2 regions of the Microbacterium sp. LWH11-1.2 genome follow, and region 2 is predicted to be linked to the other one. Evidence: riboswitches for the same ligand, from Rfam matches in the RefSeq annotation. Region 2 holds a riboswitch; the other holds the start of a gene.

Region 1 (9,769 bases), 830 kb from region 2:
CCCCGTCACCCACGCCATGAACTCTTCGTTCGCGACCACCGGATGTGGGCTGTTGCGGGCCGAGATCAGGATCGCCCGCAGCACATGGATGACCTCATCAGCCTTGCGCGGATCAGCTGCGATCTCGGGATTCAGGCGGATCAGCGCGGCAGCGACGAGCCCTTCAAGCAACACTTCATCGGGGCGGCGCGGAAGTTGGCTTCCCGGCAGGAATTGCACGTCCGGAGACGTGATCAGATCGCGGACGAAGTCGCGGACCGTGTTCGCTTCATTGAACTGCGCCATCAGTTGCCTCCAAAGATCGCGGCCTGAAGTGATCCCCAAAGGCGGTCCAATGCCGACGCCTCGCGTGCGAGCGCGAGCGTGGCCTTCTCCGCCAGGCGCATCATTTCGTCGAGACTCGCGGCGATCGGACGGGTTGGCAAGCCGAACTGGAATGACGCGACGTCGCTTCCACGAACGGCGGGATAAGCGCTTCCCGTGCTCTTGCTGATCATGTCGTTCGTGAAGCGGTCCGAACACACCAGCTGCCACAGAAACGACGGCGATATCTCCGGCCCGGGCCGGAGCACGGCGAATCCCGTTGACGCAAGCTGGCCGTGCAGCGTAGGAGGTATTCGAGCAACAGATCGAAGCCCGGGTCGCACTGTGCTCACCAGGATGTCGCCCGCTCGAACTATCCGCCTCGCTCGTCCCGGGGCTTCGCCAAACGCCATTGACTTCACCGCTGCCTCGTCAAGGCCCTGGGCATCCGGCATCACCGAGGCGATGTCGATGTAGTCAATGGAAGCGGTCGGATCCCAACGCGACGCTTGTTCGGGATTTATCTCCGCCACATCGCCGATCGACACCATTCGCCCAGCCGACCGGATGGCCAGCTCGACCTCGTGCTCCACCGCTCTCCGCGTGGCAGCGAGCTCCTCTCGAAGTCGGTGCCGATGACGTTCGACGGCCCACATAAGATCGGCGATCCGACGTTGCTCTTCAAGCGGAGGTAGTGCGAACTCGTACTTCTGCATCGGCCCCCACAAAAGCCGTGGATTCATCGAACCGGTGGCTGCACCCGATGCGTAGCTCACAAAGACATCGGAAGACAGCACGAGCGGCAGAAACGCCTGCAGTAGCCCCCCGCCGGGAGTGGCGTCCAACACATAGGTCTTGTCGGCGACCACGCCGGAGAAGTTCACAAGCCCTGTCTTGCGCAGATACGGCCGCGCTGATACGAACAGAACCTGTCCAGGCTCGAAGACGAACCGAAACGTCGAACCCATGTGCCCGTCGCTGGGGTCACCCCAACGATCGACCGTCAATGAGTCGCCGTCTATGTGGCCCCCGCCGACGTATCGCTGCACCTCTGCCGTTATTGGGTCCACCTGCTTGCGCGAACGGTCGACGACATGACCGAGCCTCACCCTGCTCCAAGCGGAAGGTTGCAGATCGAGCATCACTTCGCCAACTCCTTTAGAAGCTGCGTTCCCAGCGCCTCGGCCGCCTGCGCCGCAGATCTCCACAGCCGCACGTCGACCGAAGGGTCGCTGGGAGCGTCGTCCCTGAGATTCCCCGAGCCGCCACCGACATACTCGGGAATAGAAAGCGCCCAGCCTTTCGCCTCAATATCATCGACTGTTGCAACGCGGGCGAAGCCTGGCTCGGAAGAGAAACTCGCATAGCTGTTGAGGATCCTCATCTGATGCACAGGGGCAAGAAACGACTGGACGCCCTCACGGAAATACTCGCTCTTGCCGTCGATGAACAACACGCGCCCTCGGCGCTCGAGAGGCTTGTTCGCCCGAAGGACGAGAACGATTGCCTCCATGCTGGAGTTGTAGAAAAGTCCATGCGCGAGGCCGATCACTGCCTCGACCAGGTCAGACTTGATCATTTCTGCACGCATTCGAGCCTCTGCCACTCGATGCAGAACGCCGTGCGGGAGTAGTACCGCAGCACGCCCGGTCTCGGGGTGCAGACTCCGTGCGATGTGCTGAACAAATGCATAGTCCGCGGCATTCTGCGGCGGCACACCCCACATCTGACGGCCGAACGGATCCCTGGTGAAGGCATCCCGATTCCAGGCCTTGATCGAGTACGGCGGGTTTGCGAGCACGACGTCGAACGTTCGCAGCCCCCCCTTGCTGTTCAGGAACGCAGGCCTTGCGAGGGTGTCGCCGTGCGCGATCTGGCCGTCGGTGATGCCATGCAGAAAGAGGTTCATGCGGGCGATGGCCGAGGTTCCGTAGTTGAGCTCTTGGCCGTACAGCTTGAGGTTGCGCCACTCCCTGCCCTGGCGCTTCACCTCGGCCGCCGTCGAGATGAGCATTCCGCCGGTGCCACACGTCGGGTCGTAGACCGACTCTCCTGGCCGGGGCTCGAGCATGAGGGCCATCAGGTGCACGAGCGTGCGGTTCGTGTAGAACTCCTGCGCGGTGTGGCCCGAGTCGTCGGCGAACTTCTTGATGAGGTATTCGTACCCGTTGCCGAGCTCGTCCTCGGGCAGGTTCGCGATCGACAGCGTCTGAGTCGAGAAGTGCTCGATCAGGTCGGCGAGAGTCGAGTCCGGCAGCAGGTTCTTGTTTCCCCAGTCCCCATCGCCGAACACTCCGGTCAGCGTGTCGGGGTTGGCGGACTCGATCGCCCGCATGGCCCGCAAGGCGGTCGCGCCGATGTTCTCGGTCACCGCGCGAACGTCGCGCCAGTGACATCCGTTCGGGATCGCGAAGCGGTGGTTCTCGGGCAGGTCGGCGAGTTCTTCGTCGCCGTAGGTTTCGATAGCCGCCGCGCGCTCTTCGTCGTAGACATCCGAGATGCGCTTGAGGAAAACCAGCGGGAAGATGTACTGCTTGTAGTCGCCGGCGTCGATGAGTCCGCGCAGAATGACGGCGGCGCCCCACAGGTAGTTCTCCAGCTCATGCTGGCTGATCTTCCCAGTCATGCGCCGAGCCCCCACTCCGCCAGCTCCGCTTCGAGGGTCGCTCGAGTTTCCCTCGCACGCTCGTGTGCCGCTTCGAGGTTCGCCAGGGCATCGGCGATGCTGATCTTCTCGCCGGTGTCAGCGGGTGCGACGTATAGCGGGATGTTGAGGTTGAACTCGTTGCCCTCGATCTCGGCCAGGTCGGCGACGTGGGCACGCCCCTCGATGCCTGCGAATCCGCGGTACGCGTCGAACAGTTCCTTCGCATGCTCAGGTTCGAGGGTGTTTTGGTTGCGTCCCTTCTTCATCAGGCCCTCACCGTTGATAAACAGCACCTTGTCCTGTTGGTCGAGGGGTCGCTGGTGACGCAGGATCAGCACACAGGCTGCGAGGCCCGTGCCGTAGAACAGGTTCGGGGCAAGACCGATGACGGCTTCGACCTTCTTCGCCTTCAGGATATGGGTGCGGATGCGCGCCTCTGCGCCCTGGCGGAACAGCGCACCCTGAGGCAGCACGACCGCTACCCGGCCCGTGTTCGGGTCGGCCGAGGTGAGCATGTGCTGCACCCATGCCCAGTCGGCGTATCCCTTGGGCGGGACTCCGCCGAGCTGGTTCCGTCCCCACCGGTCGGATGCCCACTCGACGTCACCCCACGCCTTGAGGGAGAACGGCGGATTCGCTACGACATTGTCGAACCGCGCGAGCCTATTGCCTGTGTAGAAGGCGGGGTTGCGCAGGGTGTCCTCTCTCACGACCTTGAAGTCCTCTACCCCGTGAAGGAGCAGGTTCATGCGCGCGATCGCCGAGGTCGCGAGCACCTTCTCCTGACCGTAGAGCTTCCCCCACAACGTCTTGGGGCTGCCGCCGGCATCCTTCACGTGCTCGATGACCTCGATCAGCATGCCACCCGTCCCGCATGCGGGATCGTAGACGCTCTCACCCTCCTGCGGATCGAGGATGTTCACGAGCAGACCGACGACTGAGCGCGGGGTGTAGTACTCGCCGGCCTTCTTGTTCGACTGGTCGGCGAACCGCTTGATGAGGTACTCATACGCGTTGCCGAAGACATCCGGTGCGACATTCGCGTTACTCAGAGTCTTCGTCGAGAAGTGCTCGATGAGGTCGGCGAGCTTGCGGTCGGGGAGCTTGTCCTTATTGGTCCAGTTCGCGTTGCCGAAGATGCCGTACAGCGTCTCGGGGTTAGCTTTCTCGATCTCGCGGAACGCGATCTGCAGGGCGGGGCCGATGTTCTCGGTCTTCTCGCGAACGTCCGACCAAAGGTTGCCGTCGGGGACGGCGAAGCGGTGGTTCTCGGCGAACGAGGCGAACTCGTGGTCGCCGCCGGACTCCTCGAGTGCCCGCTCGAACTCTTCGAGGTACACGTCGCTGATCCGCTTGAAGAACATGAGCGGAAAGATGTAGGCCTTGAAGTCGGCTTGGTCAATGCTGCCGCGTAGGAGGTCAGCGGCACGGGCAAGGTACTGCTCCAGCTCGGCGAGCGACATGGAATCAATCCGCGCGGGTCGCTGGCCCGACGAGAGCGGGACATCCGTGCTCACGCGTGTTCCTCCGAGGTGGCGGCATCGACGATGTTGTGGAGACTTGGCTGGCGTCCTTCGGTCAGCTCGGTAGCGGCCCTGCTGACCAGCTGGGCGCGAGCGGCCAAGAAATCGTCGAAGTGCGGTCTCACCAGCTGCGCGAGCTCGGCGCCCTCCACATCGAGCGGATATGGCCCAGCCGCGACAAGAAGCGAATATGGGACGAGGTGCGTCGTGAGACGCGCACGCACATCGCTGGGGTCTGGCGCCTTCTGCGCCCGGTCTTCCAAGTACTGGATGGGATCCAGCCGGCCGATCGTACGATTGGTCTTCCAGGTAATGAGCGCGCAGTTGAGGGCGAGGTACGAGTTGATCCCCGCAGCACGGAGGAGGGCGTCGGGGAAGAGGTGGTGATACTCGCGGCGACCGATGTTGTCCGCCGAAAGTTTTGTATCGTCGGCGAAGTCGCGTGCACCGAAATAGGTCGACGTTGCGAGGACCGCTCGTCCGAGTCGATCGGCCTTCTTCGACCAGTCCGCCGCAAGCAGATCTCGGTGCGTCGGCAGCGGGTACAGCTCGCGGTCGAAGACGGGCACGCTGTCCAGCTCGCCCGCACCATCCAGATACGCCCGCAGAGGTGCGTGGTCGGCGGCAGCTCGCGTAGCGGCTGCACCGACATAGCGAGTGGTGAAGAACGCTGACCAAAGATACCTACGCACGAGCTGGTCGACGCGGGCCCGCTCGTCGCCATCCGCCGCTGAATTCGCGAGGAGAGCGGCAGCGACGGGCAACGGGGGCCCACTCGGGATCTGCGACGACGCGAAGATCCCTTCGCCGGCGAGAAGTTCGGTGAGGCGCTCGAGCCCTGCCGACATCGTGTCCCAGTCGGCTACGAACTTGGCGTAGTCGAGCTCGTAGTAGCCCTTCTGGTTGGGCTGCTTGCCCTGCATCAGCGCGGAGACTTGCAAAACCGCGTCACCAACATCGCCGAAGTATCGAGCCAGCGCAGGCTGGGCCTCGTTCAATGCTCGCAGCCACTCCCGCAGGCGCACCCCCGTGGCGTTCTCGAGCTCGGCGACGACGATGTCGTACGCCCGCAATGGCTTGGCGTTTGTGTTCATGTTGATGAACACGCGCAGCGCAACGTCCTTATGCGTGGCAGCCGGGAGCCTGAGGTACGGCAGGTTGTAGTGCCTCACCCGCTCGCGGAGCGGGCCAATCCATTGTTCTTTCAGGACGCTCCTACTTGCACTGACTGCGCGCTCCGCAAGAAGTACCTGTACTTGTTCCTCGGCGCTCGCTGCTGCATCGATGGTCGGCGCAGGGTACGCGGCATCCACCCAGCGGTCGATCTGATCTCCGCTGGGGTCGAGAAGGCGAACGGGAACCAATCCGCGTCGTCGACACTCGGCCGGGTCATCAGCCCACAACGGCTTGACACCGCGGCGATCGCGCCAGCGGACGACTGCTCTAACTGACAGACCGTGATCGTCGTTGTCGGGATCTTCGTCCAGCTCTGGCACGTGAATGAAATACGTCGCGTCAGAGCTCGTCGCCTTGAGCGCCTGCCACAGGGCCGTCAATCGCTGCTGACCATCGAGGAGGTGCTCGGTGACCTTCGAGCTCGGCTCCGGCGCGGTCGCAAGCGGGCGAGAGTGGAACTTCTCCTCGTCGCCAACGTCCAAGATCAGCGTGATGCCCAAGGGGAGATCCTGGATGATCGTGGTGAGCATGGATGCAACTCGACCCCGGTCCCAGGCGACACCCCTTTGGAAACTCGGAAGCCGGAGCTGACCGCTGCTGATTCGATGCAGCCAATCGTCGATCGGGCGATTCAGGGCCTCGCTACGGTTACGCTCGTCGCTCACTGCGCAACTCTTCTCTTCTCTACTCACCACGTTGGCAACTTCTCCAGACTAGTGATGAGGGCCGGTACCTGACGCTCGTATACACGCAGTCGTCGCTTTTTGACTACATACCGGCTTACAGATGGCACCGCTACCGGACCCGGTCGCCGGAAGAGACTCAAGACATAGAACTGAACCGCTCCCCCGAGCTCACCTGCTGCGCCACTCGCCGCAGCGCCAGCAGCAACGGCTCCACCAGCACCGACCCGAGCACCACGTACCGCACCGCGGCCTCGGCTGATTCCTCCGGCACCCCGGCGATCTCGGCATCCGCGATCCTCCGAATGCTCGCGAGGTACTCCGCCATCACGGCATCCGGCACGACAAAACCCGCGCGCTCCAACCTCTGGAGCGCCCGCGCTACCGCGTGGAGCACCGCGGGGTCGCACATCCCCGGCTGCCACCCGAGCCCAGCAACCAAGGCCTCGGCCTCCGCCCGATCCAGCTCCTCATCCGCTGGCGGAGTGATCGCCGCATGAGCCTCGCCCAGCAGCAGGTGCGGACTCTCCGGCGGATCGTCCAGCGCCCCGAGCACCCGCCGCGTCTCGGCGATGCTCACCCCCGCATCGAGCAGCGCCCGGATCACCCGCAGCCGCTCCACGTGCTTCTCGCCATAGGCGGCCTGCGTCGGCGCGCTGCGCTCACCCTCGGGCAGCAGACCCTCGCGCAGGTAGTACTTGATCGTCGGCACGGTCACACCCGTCCGGGCTGACAGTTCGGAAATTCTCATGGCCACCTCTTGACTTCGATAGTAGCGCTATCCATTATGGATAGTGACACTATCGAATCAAGAGGAGTCATCATGTCGAAAGTCATCACGGGCCGCATGACCCACCGCCACGAGGGCGAGCTCGTCGTGTTCCACATCGGGATGCAGATCAACCGCTGGTGGCGACCCGACCTGTGGCTGCCCACCTTCTTCGCCATGCCGCCGATGCTGCGCGAACTCTCCATGGATCCCGACTCGGGCATGCTCGGCTACCAGTTGCTGTTCGGATCCGGCGGTCCCTACGTCGTGCAGTACTGGTCATCCGTCGACAAGCTGTACGCTTACGCGTCCAGCCCCTCGCAGGAGCACCGCCCCGCCTGGACCCGCTTCAACAAGATGGCGCGCAAAGCTCCGGGCGCAGTCGGCATCTGGCACGAGACCTTCCTCGTCGACCGCGCCGAGAGCGTGTACGTGTCGACGAAGCCGATGGGGCTGCCGAAGGCGACGGAGATGGTCGAGGTGGGGAAGCGGCAGGACCGGGCTCAGGCGCGGTTCGCGGAAGGGCGGACGGTGTCTGGCCAGGCGCAGTCCCCGGAGATCTTGAGCGAACCGCGCCTCCCCTAGACTTCCTTCCAACCACAGGGGAGTCCCGGCAGGGGCTGAGAGGGCGCTGACGCAGCGCCGACCCTCACACCTGATGCGGGTCATGCCGCCGTAGGAAGTCGAGTCATATGTCGCGCCTCATCACCGAGCCCGAAACGTCCTCCCGAGCACGAAAGGCCGTTCGCGGCGGATTGCTCGGCAACTTCGTCGACCAGGTCGATATCTTCCTGCCGGTGATCGCGCTCGCCCCCGCAGCCGCGGTCGTGCTGGGCCCCGACCCCGCTCAGACCGGCCTGATCTTCGTCGCCACCCTTCTCGGACGCCCGCTCGGAGCCGCCGTCTTCGGAAGCCTCGCCGACCGCTACGGTCGCACGAGCACCACCAAGATCGCGATCGCCGGCATCGCGATCACAACGCTCCTGATCGCCCTGATCCCGAACCACGACCTCGGTGGTGCAGCGACGCTCTGGGCGTTCGTCGCCCTCCGCTTCGTCGGCGGCATCTTCCTCGGCGGCGAATACTCCGCGGCGATCCCGCTCGCCATGGAATGGTCCGCCCCACGCCGGCGCGGCCTGCTCAGCGGCGGCATCATGGCCATGTCCCCGCTCGCGAACTCCTTCATCGCCGCGCTCACCCTGACGCTCCTGCAGGTGCTCGGAGCCGACGACTACGCAATGTGGGGATGGCGGATGCCGTTCATCGCCGGCGCCCTGCTCGCGGTGGCGCTGTTCTTCTACTACTCCGCCGGGGTCCACGATTCCCCGGTCTCGACGAGCGCCCGACACCCCCGCACTCGACCTCTGGCCGACATTCTGGTCGGACCGTTCCGCCACCAGCTCTGGCAGGTGTTCACGCTGATGACCGGCCTCTGGCTGTTCACGCAGATGGCGATCCCCGTGCTCACCGGCCTGTTGAGCAAAGCACCCCAGATCGGCCCGACCACCGTGCCGCTCATCATGCTGGTCGCCACCCTCGTCTCGGCCGCGGCGATGATCGCCAGCGGTGCAATCTCGCAGCGGATCGGACGGCGACGCTTCTTCGTCGTCTTCGGAGGCCTCGCGATCATCGCCGCTCCGCTGGCCCTCATGTGGGCGATGTCCTCTCAGGGAGCTGGCGCCGTGCTGGCCGTCACCGTCGTGCAGATCGTCACCGTGTCGGCCTACGGCCCGGTCGGCGCCTACCTCGCCGAGCGCTTTCCCGCTGCCGTGCGATCGAGCGGATACGGGGTCGGCTACTCGCTCTCCATGGTGATCCCCGCGCTCTACCCGTTCTGGCTGCCCGGATTCCAGAGCTCGCTCGGCGCTGGCCCTGCGGTGGCCGTCGTGCTCGCCGCGGCGGCTGCGCTGCTCGTCATCGGCGCGCTCCTCGGCCCTGATCCCGACCGTGCTTCGCCATTGGAGTGAAGGGCGGTGGGATGTGGCCGCGATACGCTTACGCGTCCAGCCCGTCGCAGGAGCACCGCCCCGCCTGGACCTGCTTCAACAGGATGGCGCGCAAGGCTCCGGGAGCGGTCGGCATCTGGCACGAGACCTTCCTCGTCGACCGCGCCGAGACCGTTTATGTGTCGATCAAGCCGATGGGGCTACCGAAAGCGACGGAGTTGGTCGAGGTCGGGAAGCGACAGGACCGGGCGCAGGCGCGGTTTGCGGAAAGGCAGACGGCGGTAGTGAACAGCACCACGTCACATCGCTCGGGAGAGTTGCGCATCGGCGAGGCTCACCTATACTGCGGTCAGCATCCAGCGCAGAGAGGCGTGGCAACGCGATGACCGATTTCGAACCGAAGTACGTGGAGTACGCGGAGTGGCATGACGCGGCGAAGCGAAGTTACTTGGAACCGGCGAGGTTGACGGCCGTCCGATTGCTAGAAGAGCTGCTCGACGATCGCGTTGATTCAGTCGATCGGAATCGCTTTCGCATATCAACTAGCCGCGTCAAGACAGCCCAACGGTCCTTCGCAAAACTCGGTCGCGCTAAGTACAGCGGTCAAGTGAACGATTACGAAGATGTGCCGCAGGTTCTGGACGACCTCGTGGGCCTTCGACTTATCTGCAACAATCTCTCCGATATCAACACGTTTCAGGAACTGGTGGGTGAGCTGCCGA
Region 2 (9,769 bases):
GTCGCGGTCGAGCACCTTGGCGGGCGGAGCGATCCCCGCGCAGTTCACGACGACGCGCAGCGGTGCGGCCGCCTGGGCCGCGGCGACGGCATCGCGCACCTCGTCGGCGCTGGTGACGTCGGCGGGCACGAACAGTCCGCCGAGCTCTTCGGCGATCTCCGCGCCCTTCGACGAGGCGAGGTCGACGATGGTGACGTGCGCGCCCGCCTTCGTGAGTCGTCGTGCTGTGGCGAGCCCGAGCCCGGACGCCCCTCCCGTGATGAGAGCACCCTGTCCGCTGACCTGCATCTGTTCTCCTTCGAACGTGTGCGACTGCTGCTTCTGAAACGCAGTCTCAGCCTACGTGGTTCTCCGTGCAGTCACGAAGCCGGGTCCGGGTATCGCACCGTGCGTCAGGATGGAGGCATGACGATTCCCACGGAACCGGTCGCCGTCCCCGAGAAGGTCCGCCGCCTCGCGCGTGGTGCGGACCTGGTCTGCGTCTGGGACAACGACTACGGCGGGCTCACCTTCCGAGCGACAGGTGCAGGCGATCCGTTCTACATCAAGTGGGGACCGCGGAACCTCGAGTTCAGCCTGCAGGACGAGGCCGAGCGGATGGCCTGGGCCTCCCGCTGGATCGCCGTGCCGACGGTGATCGAGCAGGGACAGGATGACACGCACGAGTGGCTCGTGACCGCGGCGATCGACGGCCTCAGCGCCGTGGACCCGCGCTGGGTCGCCGAACCCGCGACCGCTGTGCGCGCCGTCGGCGAGGCCCTGCGGGCGATGCACGACGCGCTCCCCGTCGAGGAGTGCCCGTGGGAGTGGAGCATCGCCTCGCGCATCGCGAACGCCGAAGGGCGCGGCATCGAGGTGCCGGACACGCTGCGCACCGCCCCGCCCATCGATCGCCTCGTCGTCAGCCACGGCGACGCCTGCTGCCCGAACACCCTCGTCGGCGACGACGGGCGCTGGATCGCCCACGTCGACCTCGCGCTGCTCGGGACCGCCGACCGCTGGGCCGACCTGGCCGTCGCCTCCATGAGCACGGAGTGGAACTACGGCCCCGGCTGGGAGGACGCACTCATCGAGGCCTACGGTCTCGAACCCGATCGCGAGCGCCTCGCCTACTACCGGGACCTCTGGAACGCGACCTGACGATCGCCTCGACTCGGGCTCAGCTCCAGACGAAGCGGAACGTGCCGAGGGCCACAGCGGCGGCGAGCGCCAGCGCCATGATCGCGACGCCCCCGAGCACGGCGACGGCATCCCGCGGATGCAGCCGCGACGGCCGCGACCAGGTGCGCGGGCTGCCGGACCCGAAGCCCCGCGCCTCCATCGCCAGCGCGAGCTTCGACCCTCGACGCACGGCGAACACGAGCAGCACGAAAGCCATCGAGAAGAACCGCCGCAGCGCTCCGCGGTCGCCGACGCCGCGCGCCCGGCGGGCGAGGCCCATGGTGCGCCAGTCGTCGAGGAACAGTCCGAGCATCCGCGTGCCGGCGAGGATGCCGAGCACGAAACGGCTCGGCAGCTTCGCGACCTGCGACAGTGCGTCCGCGAGCTGCGTGGGGTCCGTGCCGCCGAACAGGAGGATGGTCGGCAGGCCGAGGGCGATCACGCGCAGACTCACCGCGATCGCGAGGACGATCGATCCCTCGCTGATGGTCGCGAAGCCGAAGGTCCAGTAGACGCGACCGGCAGGTTCCGCGTAGAGCAGCATGCTGATCCCGGCGATCGGCGCGAAGATCATGATCGGCAGCAGCCGTTTCAGCACCGTGGCGAGGCGCAGGCCCGTCAGCGGCAGGCACAGTAGCTGCAGCCCGATCGCGACCAGGGCGCTCGTGACGTCGATCGATGCGAAGAGCGGCACCGAGAGCAGCAGCGCGAGCAGCAGCTTGGTCACCGGGTTGACGCCGTCGAGCCACGCCGCCCTGACGGTCTCGGTCGTGGTCACGATGCCGCCCCCAGCTCGATGCGGTGACCGCCGAGGTGCCGGATCACGGCATCGTCGTGGGTGACCGCGACGATCGAGCGACCGCGAGCGATCTCCTCCTGCAGCAGCGCGACCAGGGAGATCCATCCGCGGCGGTCCTGCCCGAAGGTCGGCTCGTCGAGCACGATCACCTCGGGTGCGCCCGCGAGCACGGTCGCCACCGAGAGGCGCCTCTTCTGTCCGCCCGAGAGAGAGAACGGATTGGCGAGCGCGAGAGGCGCGAGGCCCAGCCGCTCGAGCAGCTCGTCGACGACGGCATCCGTCTTCGACTGGGTCCACCCGAGAGCGCGCGGTCCGACGGCGAGCTCGTCGCGCAGAGTCTGCGCGAGGAACTGGTGCTCGGGCTCCTGGAACACCATGCCGATGCGGGTGAGCAGCTCGCGAGAGGTCCAGCGGATGGGACGGACCCCGCGGCGCCCGGCGAGTTCGGGCGCGGCGCGCACCTCGCCGTCGTGTTCGGGGACGAGGCCGGCGAGAGTGAGCGCGAGCGTCGACTTCCCCGCGCCGTTCGGCCCGGTGATCACGGTCGCGTTCGCCCGCGGGACACGCAGGTCGAGCCCCGCCTGCACGACCACGCCGGGTTCCCTGGCGACCGCGAGCCGGGACGCCGTGAGGGCGTCGGATGCCGGCACCTGCTGCAGCACCGGGAGCTCGATGCCGCGATCGGGCACCCACACCCCGGCGTCGGCGAGCGTGGCCCCGTGCTCGGCGAACACCCGATGGGGCGGGCCGTCCGCCAGCAGGCCTCCGTCGGCGGCGAGCACGATCACCCGCGTCATCAGGTCGATCCAGACAGGCGTGCGGTGCTCGACGACGATCAGCGTCGCACCGGTCGCGGTGACAGCACGCTCGACGCTGGCCCGCACCTCGTGCACGCCGTCGGGGTCGAGGTTGGCCGTCGGCTCATCGAGCAGGAGGAGCCCTGGCCGCATGGCCAGCACGCCGGCGAGCACGAGTCGCTGCTTCTGCCCTCCCGACAGCGCCTTGGTCGCGCGGTGGAGCGGTACGTCGAGGCCCACGGCATCCATCGCCTCGGCGACCCGGCCAGGGATCTCGGATGCCGCGACGCCCAGGTTCTCGCACCCGAAGGCGATGTCGTCACCCACCTTGGACAGCACGATCCCGGCGTCCGGATCCTGGAGCACCAGACCGACCTGTCCGCGCCGAGACTCCGGGGCGGCCCCGTCGACGAGCAGCGAGCCGTGACGGTCGCCTTCATCGGCGTCTCCGAGCACGCCCGCGAGGCCGGCGAGCAGCGTGGACTTGCCGGCACCGGAGGCGCCGAGGAGCAGCACGCGCTCCCCGGGCTCGATCGTGAAGCTCACATCGGTGACCGCCGGGCGCTTTCGACCGGCGTAGCGCCACCCCCAGCCCGCGGCCTGCACGCGGGCCGGGGCGGCGACACTCACGCTCAGACCTCGCGCACGTGCTCTCGCCCGACGGCGAAGCGGCTCAGTGCGCCCGTGACCGCCAGAGCGCGCACGAGCAGCCAGCCGAGGACGCCGGCCAGGATCGCTCCGGAGACGACGACGCTGACCAGGTAGATCGTGTTGAACTCGAGCGACTTCAGGATGTTCGGCGAGCTGCCGTAGAAGAGCTCGAACACCCACGCGGCAGCTGCCGCACCCGTACCGGCCAGTGCGGCGACGACGATGCCGAAGCGGCGGTAGAAGAACAGCGCGAAGATGATCTCCGCACCGAGTCCCTGGACGAGTCCGGAGAGCACCGTGGAGACCCCCCAGACGTTGCCGATCAGCATCGAGACGATCGCCGCGACGAGCTCGACGACCAGCGCGGCGCCGGGCTTGCGGATCACGAGTCCGCCGACGACGCCACCGAGCAGCCAGACGCCGACGGCGATGCCGCCGAGACCGGGGGTCAGGGCATCGGCCGCGCCGAACCAGGCGTAGCCGATCGTGTTCCAGCCCCAGAAGACCAGGCCGATCGCGACGCCGAGCACTGCGGCGACGACGATGTCGACGACGCGCCAGCGGAAGAGGCCTGCGGCGGGTGTCTGACCCTGCGTCGTGGTGGACGCGGATGTGGACGTGGACGTACTCATCTGAACTCCTCCCTGCGCTGGCATGACCCAGATCAGGTTCGACGGTCGAAGCGCGATTCGCTCCCTCTCAGCCCGGCTCGCCGGACTCCCGTGGTTGTGCTGACGATCCTACCGCGTCCCGACACTCTGTGACCTCGGGGTGACTCCGCCGCGATCGCGGCCGGGATTCGGTACCGTAAACGAGTGACCCCTTCTGATCCCGCCGACGAGGCGACGGGCGTCCTGGGCGACGGTGCTCCTTCGGACACCTCCCCCGACGCCGATCGCGCCGCGTTCCCGTTCGGGACGGATGCCGCCACGCGCACGCCGGACCAGGCTTCTGCCTTCGCGACCGACGCCCTGTTCGCGGGCGATGCGCCGCCGCCGTCCTCGACCCACGTGCCCGCCCTCGCGGTCTCGGCCGTCGCCGTCGACGCGCTGTTCACCTCGGACCCGCCGCGTCCGGAGGCCGGCGAGGTCACGGCGGTCGAGAGCGTCCCGACTGAAACGGTCCCGACCGAGAGCGTCCCCACTGAGACGGTCCCGACCGAGCAGACCCTGTCCGACACCGCCCCGACCGAGACGGTCGCTGCGGGAAGCGTCCCGACCGAGGCCCCCACCGACGTCGTGGAGCCGCCTCTCTTCAAGCCGCGCGCCGATGCGCCGACGGCGACGCTCCCTCCCGAATCGTCCGCCGCGACGCCTGACGAGACCGACGGCGGGGCCGCGGCCCTGCAGGCGCCTCCCGCGCAGTGGGCCGACGAGGCCGTCACCGCGACCGCCCTGACCTGGGTCGACCCCGCGGCCGTCGCGCACCACACGTCCGTGGCGACGCTCGATGACGTCGCCGACGCCGAACAGTCCGACGGACTGATGCGCGATGCGCACCTGCGGCCGGCGATCACGCGTCCGGGTCTGCTGGTCCCGCTGGGCGTGCTCGCCGGGCTGGTCGCGGCCTATGCCGGCACGACGCTGCTCTGGCCGCTGCACGAGGTTCCTCCGACCGTGCAGACGATCGAGTTCGACACGATCCCCGCACCGGCAGCGACCCTCACCTGGCCGGCGCAGGGCAGCGCGGCCGTCGGGATCGCCGGTGTGAGCACGGCCGCCTCCACGCCGGACGCCGCGAGCATCGCCAGCATCACCAAGGTCGTGAGCACTCTGATGGTGCTCGACCGGATGCCGCTGGCCCTCGGCGAGCAGGGGCCGGAGTTCTCGTTCGACAGCGACGACGAGGATGAGTACTGGGAGTACCGGAGGTCGGACCAATCGGCCCTGGACGTGCCGGTCGACGGCGTGCTGACGGAGTATCAGCTGCTGCAGGGCACGCTGATGGGCTCGGCGAACAACTACATCGACCGGCTGGCCTCGGAGATCTGGGGGTCCGACGAGCAGTTCGCGGACGCCGCTGCCGTGTGGTTGCGGGAGCGCGGGCTCGGCGGCATCACCGTCGTCACGCCGTCCGGTTTCGACGAGGGCAACGTGGCGACCCCGGAGGCGCTGATCACGCTCGGCGAATGGGCGATGAAGAACCCGGTCTTCGCCGAGATCGTCGGAACCCCGGTGGTCGATCTGCCCGGAGCGGGCACAGTGGTCAACACGAACGGAATGCTCGTCGACCCGGGCGTCGTGGGCATCAAGACCGGATCACTGGTCGGGTGGAACCTGCTGACGGCGAAGGACCTCGCAGTCGGCGACACCACCGTGCGGCTCTACGCCGCGGTGCTGAACCAGGCGGATGACGAGCAGCGCCTCGCCGCGACGCGCGCGCTCTTCGCCGAGACCGAGGCCGCGCTGCAGGCGCAGGCCCCCGCCGTCGAGAAGGGCACGGTCGTCGGAGAGGTCACGACGCTCTGGGGCGAGAAGGTCGAGATCGTCACCGCTGACGACGCGAACGTCGTGCTCTGGAACGGGTCGACCGCGACCACGACGACGGACTTCGCCTTGGGCGACCAGCGCGAGCAGAAGGGCACGGTGGGCACACTGACCACGGCGGGCCCGCTCGACTCCGTGACGACACCGCTCGTGCTCGCGGAGGACGTCGAGGGGCCGAGTCCCTGGTGGCGGCTGACGCACCCGCTGCAGCTGCTCGGCATCCATTCCGACGAGTCCTGACCGGCTTCGACAACAGCACGACGCCCCACCCCGGAGAACGGGATGGGGCGTCGTGCTGTGCAGGTGATCAGGCCCGGCGACCGGAGTCGTCGGCACCGTCCTCCACCAGGCGCTGCGCGGCCGCGGCCTCTGCCGTCGGCGACTGCGCACCGACCGACGCGCCGGCTGCGGCGTCATCCGCCTCGGCCTGAGCACTGTCGTCGGCGTCGCCGGTGACGACGACCGGGGTCGTCCCGGTGAGCGCTTCTTCGGCATCGAGGTCGGTGGCCGCCTGCTCGAACTGCGACTGGTACAGGCGCCAGTAGGCGCCCTGCGCGGCGATGAGCTCGTCGTGCGTGCCCTTCTCCACGATGTCACCGTGCTCCATCACGAGGATGAGGTCGGCGTCGCGGATGGTCGACAGGCGGTGCGCGATCACGAACGACGTGCGGCCCTCACGGAGTGCCGCCATGGCGTGCTGCAGCAGCAGCTCGGTGCGGGTGTCGACCGCCGACGTGGCCTCATCGAGGATGAGGATCGACGGCTGCGCGACGAACGCGCGGGCGATGGTGATGAGCTGGCGCTCACCCGCCGAGACGTTCGAGGCGTCCTCGTCGAGGACCGTGTCGTAGCCCTCGGGGAGAGCGTGCACGAATCGGTCGACGTACGTCGCCTTGGCCGCCTCGAGAACCTCGTCGTCGCTCGCCGTGGAGCGGCCGTACCGGATGTTCTCGCGGATGCTGCCTGCGAACAGCCACGGATCCTGAAGCACCATGCCGGTGCGGGAGCGCAGATCGTCGCGGGTGATCTCGGCGATGTCCTGACCGTCGAGCATGATCCGGCCGCCGCTGAGCTCGTAGAACCGCATGATCAGGTTGACCAGCGTGGTCTTGCCCGCACCGGTCGGTCCGACGATCGCGACGGTCTGTCCCGGTTCCACTCGGAAGGACAGGTCCTGGATGAGCGGGCGCTCGGGCGTGTAGGAGAACGCGACGTTCTCGAACTCGATGACGCCCTTGCCGTCGGCGAGCTCCGGAGCATCGGCGTCGTCCGCCTCCTGCTCGTCGGCGTCCAGCAGCTGGAAGACGCGCTCGGCCGACGCGGTGCCGGACTGCACGACCGCGGCCATGCCGCCCAGCTCGGACAGCGGCTGCGTGAACTGCTGCGAGTACTGGATGAACGCCTGCACGTCGCCGAGACGGAGCTGACCGTTCGCGACCATCAGCCCGCCGAGCACCGCGATGCCCACGTAGCTGAGGCTGCCGACGAACATCATCGCCGGCATGATGATGCCGGAGAGGAACTGCGCCTTGAAGCTCGCCTGGAACAGCTCTTCGTTCTCGACCTGGAACTTATCGAGCGCGTCGTTCTCGCGTCCGAACACCTTGACGAGGGCGTGGCCCGAGAAGGCCTCCTCGACGCGGGCGTTCAGTCGGCCGACCTTGCGCCACTGAGCGCCGAACGCCTTCTGCGAACGCGGACCGATGACACCGAAGATCACGGCCATCAGCGGCAGTGTGATGAGGGCGACGAGCGCCAGCTGCCACGAGATCGAGAACATCATGAACAGCACGCCGATCACGGTGAGCACCGAGGTGAGCGCTCCGGACAGCGACTGCTGCATCGTCTGCGTGATGTTGTCGATGTCGTTCGTGACCCGCGAGATCAGCTCACCGCGCTGCACCTTGTCGAAGTAAGACAGGGGCAGACGGTTGATCTTCGCCTCGACCGATTCCCGGAGGCGCCACATCGTGCGCACCATGATCACGTTGATGACGTAGCCCTGGATCCAGGTGAGGAACGCCGCCGCGACGTAGATCGCGAGGACCGCGGCGATGATCCAGCGCAGCGCCTCGAAGTCGACGCCCTGTCCGACCGTGAAGTCGCCGAGCGCGCCGACCTGGTTCGCGAAGTCGTCCTGCCCCGCGCTGCGCAGGGCCTCGACGACGACGTCCTGCGAGGTGCCGGCGGGGAACCCGGGGAAGTCGCCGTTGGGCTGCCCGAGCTGGATGGAGATGAAGCCCTTGTAGACGAGGTTCGTCGCCTCGCCGAGCACCTTGGGTGCCGCGACCGTGAGGACGACGCCGAGGGCGCCGAGGATCGACACGAAGACGAACCACACCGCCGAGGGCTTCAGCAGGCCGATCATGCGCGCGAAGCTCGGACCGAAGTTGTCGGCCTTGCCCGGTGCGACGCTGTCCCAGTCGCCCGAGTTCTGGCGCGCCTGCTCGGCGAGCTCGGCCTCGTACTTCTCTTCCTCGGTCAGCTCGGGCTCGGCGACCGCTGCCTTGCCGCGGCCTCGCTTGGTGTTGTCGCTCATGCGTCCACCCCCAGCTGCGATTCGACGATCTCTCGATAGGTCTCGCTCGTCTCGAGCAGTTCCTCATGGGTTCCGACGCCGACCATGGTGCCGCCTTCGAGGACGACGATGCGGTCGGCATCCGTGATCGACGAGACGCGCTGCGCGACCACGATCTTCGTGACGTGCGGGAGCTCCCGCCACAGCGCCTGTCTCAAGCGGGCATCCGTCGTCAGGTCGAGAGCCGAGAACGAGTCGTCGAACACGAGGACCTGCGGCTGATGCACGATCGCACGGGCGATCGCAAGGCGCTGACGCTGTCCGCCGGAGACGTTCGTGCCGCCCTGCGCGATGCGCGACTCGAGGCCCTGCGGCATCTCCTCGACGAAGTCGCGGCCCTGCGCGATCTCGAGCGCGTGCCAGAGCTCTTCGTCCGTGGCCTCCTCGCGCCCGTAGCGCAGGTTCGACGCGACCGTGCCGGTGAAGAGGAACGGACGCTGCGGCACGAGGCCGATGCTGTCCCACAGCGCCTCCACGTCGGCGTCGCGCACATCGGTGCCGCCGACGTGCACGGCTCCTCCCGAGACGTCGAAGAGGCGCGGGATGAGCGAGACGAGCGTCGTCTTGCCCGATCCGGTGGAACCGACGATCGCGACCGTCTCTCCGGGCTGCGCGCCGAAGCTGATGCCCGAGAGCACGGGGGCATCGGCGCCGGGGTAGGTGAACTCGACGTCGTCGAACGCCACGGCACCGGGTGCAGGGAACGCGGTGACGCCGTTCTCCGGGCGGATCATGGAGGACTCCGAGTCGAGCACCTCGCCGATGCGCTCGGCCGAGACCGCGGCGCGCGGGATCATCATCGCCATGAAGCTGGCCATGATGACGCCGCCCATGATCTGGCCGATGTACTGCATGAAGGCGAAGAGCGTGCCGACCTGCACCGTGCCGTTGTTGACCTCGATGCCGCCGAACCAGATGACCGAGACGACGGTGACGTTGAGGATCAGCATGAACAGCGGGAACAGCAGCACGAACAGCGAGCCGACCTTGCGTCCGACGACCATGATGTCGGTGTTGGCTCCGCGGAAGCGCTCCTCTTCGATGCCCTCGCGCACGAATGCGCGCACGACGCGAACACCCGTGAGCTGCTCGCGCATGATGCGGTTGACGTTGTCGAGCTTGCCCTGGTAGCTGCGGAACAGCGGCACCATGCGCCCGATGACCAGGGCCGCGAGGATGAGGAGGGCCGGCACCGAGACGGCGATGAGCCAGCTGAGGCCGACGTTGGTCTGGACGGCGAAGATGATGCCGCCGATCGCGAGCAGAGGCGCGGTGACGAGCATGGTCGCGCCCATCA

What was found. A riboswitch is a leader RNA that binds a small molecule or an ion and turns the genes downstream of it on or off. The one in region 2 is predicted to bind thiamine pyrophosphate.
Region 1: another riboswitch for thiamine pyrophosphate. It lies ahead of MRBLWH11_RS03655 (MFS transporter); the one in region 2 lies ahead of MRBLWH11_RS07670 (ECF transporter S component).

What each region holds. Positions count from the first base shown of each region.
Region 1 covers NZ_CP151636.1:782,655-792,423, forward strand. The annotation lists gene MRBLWH11_RS03620 (HsdR family type I site-specific deoxyribonuclease) at 1-285, opposite strand, end outside; gene MRBLWH11_RS03625 (hypothetical protein) at 285-1,448, opposite strand; gene MRBLWH11_RS03630 (class I SAM-dependent DNA methyltransferase) at 1,445-2,929, opposite strand; gene MRBLWH11_RS03635 (class I SAM-dependent DNA methyltransferase) at 2,926-4,467, opposite strand; gene MRBLWH11_RS03640 (DUF262 domain-containing protein) at 4,464-6,344, opposite strand; gene MRBLWH11_RS03645 (MerR family transcriptional regulator) at 6,472-7,083, opposite strand; gene MRBLWH11_RS03650 (DUF4188 domain-containing protein) at 7,156-7,686, shown strand; TPP riboswitch at 7,693-7,800, shown strand; gene MRBLWH11_RS03655 (MFS transporter) at 7,794-9,068, shown strand; gene MRBLWH11_RS03660 (DUF4188 domain-containing protein) at 9,080-9,433, shown strand; gene MRBLWH11_RS03665 (hypothetical protein) at 9,430-9,769, shown strand, end outside.
Region 2 covers NZ_CP151636.1:1,609,348-1,619,116, reverse strand. The annotation lists gene MRBLWH11_RS07690 (SDR family NAD(P)-dependent oxidoreductase) at 1-288, opposite strand, end outside; gene MRBLWH11_RS07685 (aminoglycoside 3'-phosphotransferase) at 406-1,140, shown strand; gene MRBLWH11_RS07680 (energy-coupling factor transporter transmembrane component T) at 1,160-1,939, opposite strand; gene MRBLWH11_RS07675 (ATP-binding cassette domain-containing protein) at 1,936-3,393, opposite strand; gene MRBLWH11_RS07670 (ECF transporter S component) at 3,390-4,040, opposite strand; TPP riboswitch at 4,031-4,142, opposite strand; gene MRBLWH11_RS07665 (D-alanyl-D-alanine carboxypeptidase) at 4,224-6,134, shown strand; gene MRBLWH11_RS07660 (ABC transporter ATP-binding protein) at 6,202-8,433, opposite strand; gene MRBLWH11_RS07655 (ABC transporter ATP-binding protein) at 8,430-9,769, opposite strand, start outside.